2 regions of the Planococcus sp. APC 3906 genome follow, and region 2 is predicted to be linked to the other one. Evidence: riboswitches for the same ligand, from Rfam matches in the RefSeq annotation. Region 2 holds a riboswitch; the other holds the start of a gene.

Region 1 (4,990 bases), on a different contig from region 2:
GAAGAATTGGATGCAGATATGAACGGCAAAGTGAAAATCGTGAAAGTGGACGTGGATGAAAACCAAGGCACTGCCAGCGAATACGGCATCATGTCAATTCCAACACTTCTTTTGATGAAAGACGGACAGCCTGTAGATAAAGTTGTCGGCTTCCGCCCTAAAGAAGCATTGGCTGAATTGGTTAACCAACACGCATAATTCTTAACCGGGTCCAGAAATGGCACCCGGTTTTTTAATAGGGTGAGAATATGGCAAACACATTGATCCAGCATAAATTAGCAATTCTGCCTGACCAGCCAGGCTGTTATTTGATGAAAGACCGGCAAAATACGGTCATTTACGTCGGCAAGGCAAAAGTGCTGAAAAACCGGGTGCGTTCGTATTTCACGGGCAGCCACGATGCGAAAACACAGCGGCTCGTCGGTGAAATCGAGGATTTTGAATACATTGTCACGTCCTCGGACATCGAAGCGTTGATCCTGGAATTGAATTTGATCAAAAAACACGATCCCAAATACAACATCATGCTGAAAGACGATAAGTCTTATCCGTACTTGAAAATAACTGGCGAACGCCATCCGAAGCTGATCACGACGCGGCAAGTGAAAAAGGACAAAGGCAAGTATTTCGGCCCTTATCCGAATGCCTATGCGGCGAGTGAGACGAAAAAGCTGCTGGACCGGCTTTATCCATTGCGGAAATGCCATACGATGCCGGACCGGGCTTGCCTTTATTACCATATGGGCCAATGCTTGGCGCCGTGCATCAAACCGGTTGAAAAAGAAACTTATCAGGAAATGATCGACAGCATTACGAAATTCTTGAACGGCGGCTTCCGCGACGTCAAACAGGACCTCATTGAAAAGATGTCCGAAGCGGCTGAAAATCTGGAATTCGAACGGGCAAAAGAATACCGCGACCAGATTGCGCATATCGAAACCGTCATGGAAAAACAAAAAATGGCAATGAATGATTTCACTGACCGCGATATTTTCGGCTATGCCGTTGATAAAGGCTGGATGTGCGTCCAAGTCTTTTTTGTGCGCCAAGGCAAATTGATCGAGCGGGACGTGTCGCTGTTTCCATTGTATCGGGACCCGCAGGAAGAGTTTTTGACGTTCATCGGTCAGTTTTATGAACAGCCGCATCACGTCAAACCGAATGAAGTCTTGCTGCCGGAAGGCGTCGACGCGGAATTGATCCGTGAATGGCTGGATATCCGTGTGCTCGTTCCGCAGCGCGGCAAGAAAAAGGATTTATTGCAGCTTGCGAAAACGAACGCGGAAATCGCAATCAAAGAGAAATTCGGTCTGCTTGAACGCCAGGAAGAGCGGACGATCGGGGCTTGCGAAGAATTGGGCACGGCGCTGAACATTGCCACGCCGCTGCGCATCGAAGCTTTTGATAACTCGCATATCCAAGGCGCGGACGCTGTGTCGGCGATGATTACGTTCATCGACGGCAAACCTTCGAAGAAAGATTACCGGAAATACAAAACGCGCAATGCCTCGAAGCCGGATGATTACGCAGCGATGCGCGAAGTTATCCGCCGGCGCTATACACGGGTCCTGAAAGATGGGCTTCCTCTGCCTGACCTGATCGTCATCGATGGCGGCAAGGGGCAGATCGAATCCGCCCGTGAAATTGTGGAAGACGAACTCGGCTTGTCGATACCGATTGCTGGCCTCGCCAAAGACGCGAAACACCAAACTTCGCATCTGCTGTACGGCGATCCAGTGGAGGCGGTGCCGCTGAAACGCACAAGCGAAGCGTTTTACTTGCTGCAGCGCATCCAGGACGAAGTCCATCGATTCGTCATTACGTTCCACCGCCAGTTGCGCGGCAAAAACTCGATCCAGTCCGCATTGGACGATTTGGAGGGAGTCGGGCCGAAGCGCAAACAGCAGCTATTGAAGCATTTCGGTTCTGTAAAACGCATCAAAGAAGCAAGCAAGGAAGATTTGAAAGAAGCGGGCATGCCAGACAAGCTGGCGGACCAGATCCAACAGCATTTTTCACAGCAATCATTGCCAGCTGAACAATAACGTGATATCGTAAAGACATATTTAGATCACTTGGAAAAGTGATGATAGAGGCGCGGACGCCAAAAGTAGCCATTCGGAGATTTGCAGAATCTGTGAAGAATGGGGAAAGGGGCAGCCGCCGAAGTGTACGGATTCTTGCAAATCCGTGTGCTGGTTCTGCATTTAAGAAATGCAGGGCTGTCAGAGTCAATCTCTGGAGGGCTATCTCACATGGACGTTTTTTATTCGTGCATGATGAAAGAGGTAGTTTGCCGGCAATCCGGCGAGCTGCCTTTTTTTATTGTCTAGCCGCGCTGGCGTATCGGCCAGTCCGGCATTCATGTTGAGGGCCACTTACAATATGGGAGTGGAGAGAATGAAAACTGTTGTCATGAAGTTTGGCGGAACATCCGTTGCAACACCAGAAAAAATCATCGGGGTCGCAAAACGCGCGATCCGTGAAAAGGAAAAAGGCGTGCGTGTCGTCATCGTCGTGTCGGCGATGGGCAAAACCACTGATACGCTGCTCGAATTGGCAGGGGACATCTCGTCAGAGCCGCCAAAGCGGGAAATGGACATGCTGCTGGCAACCGGCGAACAGGTGACGATTGCGCTGCTCGCGATGGCCTTTAAAATGCTTGGCCACGAAGCGCTGTCATTCACCGGCTGGCAGGCGGGGATTGAAACCGAATCCGTGCCGCGCAATGCCCGCATTGAACAGATTCACACCGAGCGCATCGAACAGGCGCTGAGCGACGGGTATTTTTGTGTGGTCGCCGGATTCCAGGGCGTCGACAAAATCGGCAATATCACGACGCTTGGCCGTGGCGGTTCTGATACAACGGCAGTCGCGCTTGCCGCTGCCTTGCATGCGGATAAATGTGAAATCTATACCGATGTCGACGGCGTCTATACATCCGACCCGCGCTTCGTAACCGGTGCGCGCAAGCTGGAACAGATTTCCTACGATGAAATGCTGGAGCTGGCGAATCTAGGGGCTGGCGTATTGCATCCGCGCGCGGTTGAATTTGCGAAAAACAATCATGTCCCTTTATCGGTCCGCGCAAGTTATTCGGATGAACCGGGAACAATCATACAAGAGGTGATCACTGTGGAAAAAAATCTGATTGTCAGAGGCGTGGCGTTCGAATCCGGAATCGCCCGTGTGACGGTTACTTATAAAAAAGCGTTCAATGGTTCACTGGCGAACATCTTCACGACATTGGCGAAGCATCATATCGATGTTGATATCATTGTCCAGAGCATTACAGATGATGCCCCGCCTTCGGTTTCGTTTTCAATCAAAGAAGACAGCCTGGAGGAAACGCGCCGGGTGCTCGCTGAGCGGCAAGAAGAAATCGGATTCCTGGCAGCAACGTATGAAGTCGGCTTATCGAAAGTTTCCATCGTCGGCTCCGGCATGGTATCCAATCCCGGTGTCGCTGCCCAAATGTTTGATATCCTTCGGTTAGAAGGCATCCCTGTGAAAATGGTCTCCACTTCGGAAATCAAGATCTCCGTTGTTGTGCCCGAATCGGACATGAATCAATCCGCGAACGCGCTCCACAGCGCCTTCGGTTTAACGATATAAAAAAAGGCGAGTTCACATTGGTGAACTTGCCTTTTTCTATATCGGGATGATTAAACTTTATCGCGCGTATCCGTTTTCAACGTGATGCGAACGCCCTTTTTCTTGCCGAGTGGCTCTTCATAAGCTTCTGTCATAAAACCGTCAATATTCTGTTTTTGCTGTGCCAAAAATCCGGCTTCGAGCTTGAAGCAACGATGCTCCAGCCCAGGCGCAGCAAGGTGCAGCACGGTTTCGCCTTTAGCCGAACGCTCAAGTGTCAGCTCGCCGAAGCCGGCTTGCCTGAAAAAGTCCGATGCCTCGTCCAGCGATGCCAGTGGGAATTTGCGGGCAAGCGATTTGCCGGCCCAGTATAGGATATCCGGTTGGTGGCGCCCGAGAATATCAGGGATTACGTGTTCCCGTAGAACTTCCAAGCCGAATTTTCCGTTAAAATCTGTGTCTGTGACAGTCATGTTGAACCCACTTTCAATATAATAAATTAAAGGATGAAACTGTTAGTAATGAGGCAAGTTGCCTTGACGCTCCTATTGGTGCGGAGTACAATAAATATGTCATATTATTGTATCATGATGATAATAGCAGTCAATGGATGCTTTCGTAACATATCGATTGCTCTTTTTGCTGCCCATTAACGCCTAAGGGAGGTAAAATTTTGGATAATCGAGAATTTTTAATGCGCAGGCTGCACTCACTATTGGGGATCATTCCAATCGGATTGTTCTTGACGCAGCACTTAATCGTCAACCATTTTGCGACACAAGGCGTGGAAGCGTTTAACACAGCTTCCCATTTCATGGCGAGCTTGCCGTTCGTAATCTTCTTGGAGATCTTCGTTATTTATTTACCGTTGATGTACCATGCGTTCTACGGTCTATACATAGCGTTCACTTCGAAAAATAATGTGGGGCATTACAGCTACATGCGCAACACATTGTTCGTGGCACAGCGCTATACAGGAATTTTCCTGGTAATCTTCATCGCATGGCACGTGTTTGAAACGCGTTTCCAAGTCGCTATCGGCAATGCTGCTGAAGCAGACTTCAACATGATGGCCAACATCCTCGACAACCCGGCTATGCTGGTATTCTACATCTTGGGTGTATTGGCAGCGACGTTCCACTTGGCGAACGGCTTATGGTCATTCTTGGTTACTTGGGGAATCACGCAGTCTGAAAAGGCACAGAAATACTCAACGTACTTCACGTTGCTCGTATTTGTCGTCTTGTCTATTATCGGCATCAGAGCGCTATTCGCATTCGTTTAATAAAATTTCGATATTTGGTGAACTAAAAGAGGAGTGAATACCATAATGGCGAAAGGCAAACTTACTATCGTAGGAGGCGGCCTTGCCGGCTTGATGGCTGCTATTAAAGCG
Region 2 (4,990 bases):
GCGAGGATCATCGCAAACAGCATGACGAGGATTTCTCCGACATTGGACGCCAGCAGATAGCGGATGAATTTTCGGATATTATCATAAATATTGCGCCCTTCGACAATCGCCGCTTTGATGGTTGCAAAATTATCGTCGAGCAGGATAAGGGAAGCGGCTTCTTTTGCGACGTCTGTGCCGGTGATGCCCATCGCAACGCCGATATCCGCCGTCTTGAGGGCAGGCGCATCGTTGACGCCGTCGCCAGTCATGGCGACGACGCGGCCGTTTTGCTGCAGTGCCTGGACGATCCGCAGCTTGTGTTCGGGCGTGACCCGGGCGAACACGGAAGCCTTTTCCACGACTTCCTGCAGCTGTTCCGCCGACATCTCGTCCAGCTCTTTGCCTTCCACTGCAATGCCGTCCTCGCCGGAAATGTGTAGTTTTTCGGCAATCGCCAGCGCTGTTACCGCATGATCCCCGGTGATCATGATCGTGCGGATACCGGCGTTCCAGCATTCCTGTATGGCGGCTTTCACTTCCTCGCGCGGCGGATCGATCATCCCCTCGAGCCCGATGAACACGAGGTCCTTTTCAATTTCCTGCTCGGTAAAAATGTCTTTCTGAGGGGGCAGCGGTTTATAGGCAATCGCCATCGTGCGGAGCGCATTGCTGGCCATGCCAATTACCGCGCGTTCCACTTCGGCAGCCCGTTCAGCAGTGAGCGGCAGCTGCTGCGCGCCCCATCGAATCGAACCGCAGTGGGTGGCCAACAGATCAGGAGCCCCTTTTGTCACTGCGAGAAGCTGCCCGTTCCTGTCTTTGACAATGACGCTCATCATTTTGCGTTCAGAGTCAAAAGGCAGCTCCTGGACCACGGTGAAATTTTCCATGAGCCATTTTTCGCTTATGCCCGCTTTCATCGCGGCCACGACCATGGCGCCTTCGGTCGGATCTCCCTCGATGGCGTATTCCTTGTCTTTCTTAAAAACTTTCGCGTTATTGCATAACATCCCATATAAAAGGAGCTCATGCAGCGCAGGGACGCCTTGCAATTCGACGGGGGTGCCTGCTTCAAAAAAACGGCCATCCGGCTCGTACCCGGTTCCCTCGACCGTCCATTCCTGCCCGCCGCTCCATAAATGTGTAACGGTCATTTCGTTTTCAGTCATTGTGCCGGTCTTGTCCGAGCAAATGACAGAAGCGCTGCCCAGAATCTCAACAGCCGGCAGTTTACGGACCACTGCGTCTTTTTTGATCATCCGCTGGACGCCAATCGACAAGGCAATGGTGACGACAGCCGGCAGGCCTTCGGGAACCGCGGCGACAGCAAGCGACAAGCCCGCAAAAAAGATCGTGTAAAAATCGTTGCCGCGCCATACACCGATGGCAACGACTAACAGCGTCAGCAGCAAAGCGGCGATGATCAGGATTTTCCCGAGCTGCCCGAGCTTGCGCTGCAGCGGCGTATCCATCCCTTCGGACGCCTGCAAAAGCCCCGCAATCTGCCCGACTTCGGTGTTCATGCCGGTACTGACGGCCACCCCGACGCCGCTGCCTCTTGTCACCAATGTTCCCATGAACGCCATATTGCTGATGTCCGCCAGGTTCGGGTCGACAATCGCCAGCGATTCGGTCCGCTTCGCAGCGGGCATCGATTCACCGGTCAGTGCGGATTCCTCGATTTCCAGGCTGGCCGCTTCAATCAGCCGCACGTCCGCTCCGATGCGGTCGCCGCTGGAGAAACGTATTACATCACCCGGCACAATTTCGCGCGAAGGCAGGCGTGCCCATTTCTCGCTGCGCAGCACTTGGACTTGGGGAGCTGAAAGTTTTTTCAGCGCTTCCAGTGATTTTTCGGCTTTGCGGTCCTGATAGAAGCCTAGGGAGGCGTTGAGGATGACGATCAACACAATCGCAGCCGCGTCAATCCATTCGCCAAGGACGGAAGAGATAACGGCAGCGGCCAATAGCACCACAATCATCAAGTCCGTGAATTGGCTGAAGAAAGACAGGAGCAGGGACTGCTTTTTGGCTTCAGCCAATACATTGAAGCCGTGCTTGTCTTGGCGCAGCCGGGCTTCTTCAGCGCTTAATCCGTGCAACGGATCGGTTTTGACTGCCTCCAGCAATTGCGCCCGGTCCATCTCGTGAAAATCCATGGCCAACTCTCCCTCCGTTTTCTGGCGTTCAATGGATAACACCATCCTAAATAAATTGAATATTCGAATTAATTATAACAGCTCCAGATTCTATGGACAGCTTTGATTGATGGCAAGGTCCAGCAGTCGAGCGTGGAATGGAATTTAGGGCGGCGTTGACAGGAAAAAAGTAATAATGTAGACTATGAAAAACAAGTGAATATAACCTCACTTTCCGGTGAGGTAGAGGCGCGGGATTTATTAGTCCATAGAAGAGTTTGAGAAGCAAGGATGCTATGGAGAAGGAAAGACCGCCGAAGTTTGTAATAGTTCTCATTATTACTTGCTGGGTCTGCAGTGAACAATTGCAGGACTGCCGCATGGGACTCCCAGTCTGATGCGGTGTGCTATCTCGATACGGGAAAAGAGGATTTAGGGCAACTATGCATATAGCGATCTGAGTCTATCTCAGGTCTTTTTTTGTACATAGCTGCCCTTTTTGCTGTATTCAGAACTATTTTACAGAACACACGAGGGGGAGAATGAGAAGATGAAAAAGAAATCAGGGTTGATGTTAACGGCTATGCTGTCACTGGGTATGCTGCTTGCGGGATGTGGGTCGGAAGAAGGCGCATCGTCGGGCGGCGGTTCGAGTGAAGAAGGCAAGACATTTAAAGTAGGGATGGAAGCGGGCTACGCGCCGTTCAACTGGACGCAGAGCGATGATTCCAATGGCGCTGTGAAGATTTCCGGCAATGCGGAATATGCGGGCGGCTACGATGTGGAAATCGCGAAACAAATCGCGGAAGATCTCGGGATGGAACTGGAAATCGTCAAAACGGAATGGGACGGCTTGGTGCCGGCACTGAACTCCGGCAAGATTGATGCCATTGTTGCGGGCATGTCCCCGACAGCAGAACGCAAAGAAACCATCGACTTTTCCGATCATTATTACACATCGGAATTGGTGATGGTCGTGAAAAAAGGCGGCGAATTTGAAGGCGCGAGCACATTGGCAGATTTCAACGGCGCGAAAGTCACAGCGCAATTGAACACGTTCCATTACTCGGTCATCGACCAGATCGAAGGCGTATCCAAAGAAACGGCAATGGAAAGCTTCCCGGCAATGCGGGTTGCACTTGAGTCCGGCATAATCGACGGCTACGTTTCAGAGCGCCCGGAAGCGGTCAGTGCTTCCGCTGCCAACGAAAACTTTGCAATGGTGGAATTCACGGACGGCTTTGAAACGTCAGAAGACGACACAGCGGTTGCAGTCGGCTTGGAAAAAGGCAGTGAGTTCACGGAGCAGATCAACGAAACATTGGCTGGCATCTCGGAAGAGCAGCGCCAGGAAATCATGGATACAGCGATCCAAAACCAACCAGCTGCCCAATAAAGCTTAGGCGGTGCCGGCTGCAGCTAAATGCAGCCGGCTTTAAATTTTTTTAGGAGGAAAACCATGAGTCTTGAATGGGTTATCACGATACTTACAAACAACTGGCCGATGTTCCTGCGCGGAGCCGGCATGACGCTGCTGATTTCCATCATCGGCACGCTGATCGGCGCCGCTATCGGGTTGATCATCGGCATCGTCAACACCATTCCGATGCCGGAGCGCGGCGTGAAGCGCCTGTTCCAGAAAACGATCAATTTCCTGCTGTCCGCGTATGTGGAATTTTTCCGCGGCACGCCGATGATCGTACAGGCGATGGTCATTTTCTACGGCTCGGCGATGGCGTTCGGCATTGATATGGATGTCTTTACGGCGGCGATATTCATCGTCTCGATCAATACCGGCGCATACATGGCAGAGATTGTCCGCGGCGGCATCATTTCGGTCGACAAAGGACAGTTCGAAGCGGCACAGGCAATCGGCATGAACCATTTCCAGACGATGATGAATGTCGTCATGCCGCAGGTCGTGCGCAACATCCTGCCGGCAACCGGCAACCAATTCGTCATTAACATCAAGGATACGGCCGTATTGAACGTCATCGGTGTGACGGAATTATTTTTCCAGACCAAATCGGTGTCGGGCAATAATTTCCGGTATTTCGAATCGTTCTTCATTGCCTGCGTCTTGTACTTTGTCATGACGTTCACCATCACATTGCTGCTGCGCAAGCTTGAGCGCAAGATGGCGGGGCCGTCCAATTACAGCATGATCGGCGGACTGCCGATGCAAGTGGTCACTCCGGAAGACACGGAGCACAAAATCAAAGAATAAGAAATCCGCAGAAGCAGAAGAGGAGACCTTATGGAAAAAGTAATTGAAATCCAGCATTTAAGCAAATCCTTCGGAACGAATGAAGTGTTGAAAGATATCGATTTCTCTGTCAGCAAAGGGGAAGTGGTATGCGTCATCGGGTCCTCGGGATCCGGGAAATCGACGCTGCTCCGCTGCGTCAACCTGCTCGAAAAACCGAGCGGCGGCAAGATCATCTACAACGGAAAAAATATTCTCGATGCCCATCATAACATCCATTCCTACCGCACGAAGCTCGGCATGGTGTTCCAGCAATTCAATTTGTTCAACAACCACAACGTCCTGAACAATTGCGTCGTCGGGCAGATCAAGGTGCTGAAGCGCAAACGGCAGGACGCCGAAAAGACCGCGAAGAAATTCCTGCACGTCGTGGGCATGGACCAATACGTCAACGCGAAGCCGGAACAGCTTTCCGGAGGCCAGAAACAGCGTGTGGCGATTGCGCGCGCGTTGTCGATGGAGCCCGAGGTCATGCTGTTCGACGAGCCGACTTCGGCACTTGATCCGGAAATGGTCGGTGAAGTGCTGAAAGTCATGAAAGACTTAGCAAAAAGCGGGCTGACGATGCTCATTGTCACGCACGAAATGGAATTCGCTAAAGAAG

What was found. A riboswitch is a leader RNA that binds a small molecule or an ion and turns the genes downstream of it on or off. The one in region 2 is predicted to bind lysine.
Region 1: another riboswitch for lysine. It lies ahead of QMA09_RS02960 (aspartate kinase); the one in region 2 lies ahead of QMA09_RS12785 (transporter substrate-binding domain-containing protein).

Annotation. Positions count from the first base shown of each region.
Region 1 covers NZ_JASDCW010000003.1:58,486-63,475, forward strand. The annotation lists gene trxA (thioredoxin) at 1-198, shown strand, start outside; gene uvrC (excinuclease ABC subunit UvrC) at 249-2,045, shown strand; lysine riboswitch at 2,083-2,257, shown strand; gene QMA09_RS02960 (aspartate kinase) at 2,401-3,615, shown strand; gene QMA09_RS02965 (YslB family protein) at 3,666-4,067, opposite strand; gene QMA09_RS02970 (succinate dehydrogenase cytochrome b558 subunit) at 4,265-4,879, shown strand; gene sdhA (succinate dehydrogenase flavoprotein subunit) at 4,925-4,990, shown strand, end outside.
Region 2 covers NZ_JASDCW010000022.1:45,141-50,130, forward strand. The annotation lists gene QMA09_RS12780 (cation-translocating P-type ATPase) at 1-2,141, opposite strand, end outside; lysine riboswitch at 2,357-2,538, shown strand; gene QMA09_RS12785 (transporter substrate-binding domain-containing protein) at 2,671-3,516, shown strand; gene QMA09_RS12790 (amino acid ABC transporter permease) at 3,580-4,347, shown strand; gene QMA09_RS12795 (amino acid ABC transporter ATP-binding protein) at 4,378-4,990, shown strand, end outside.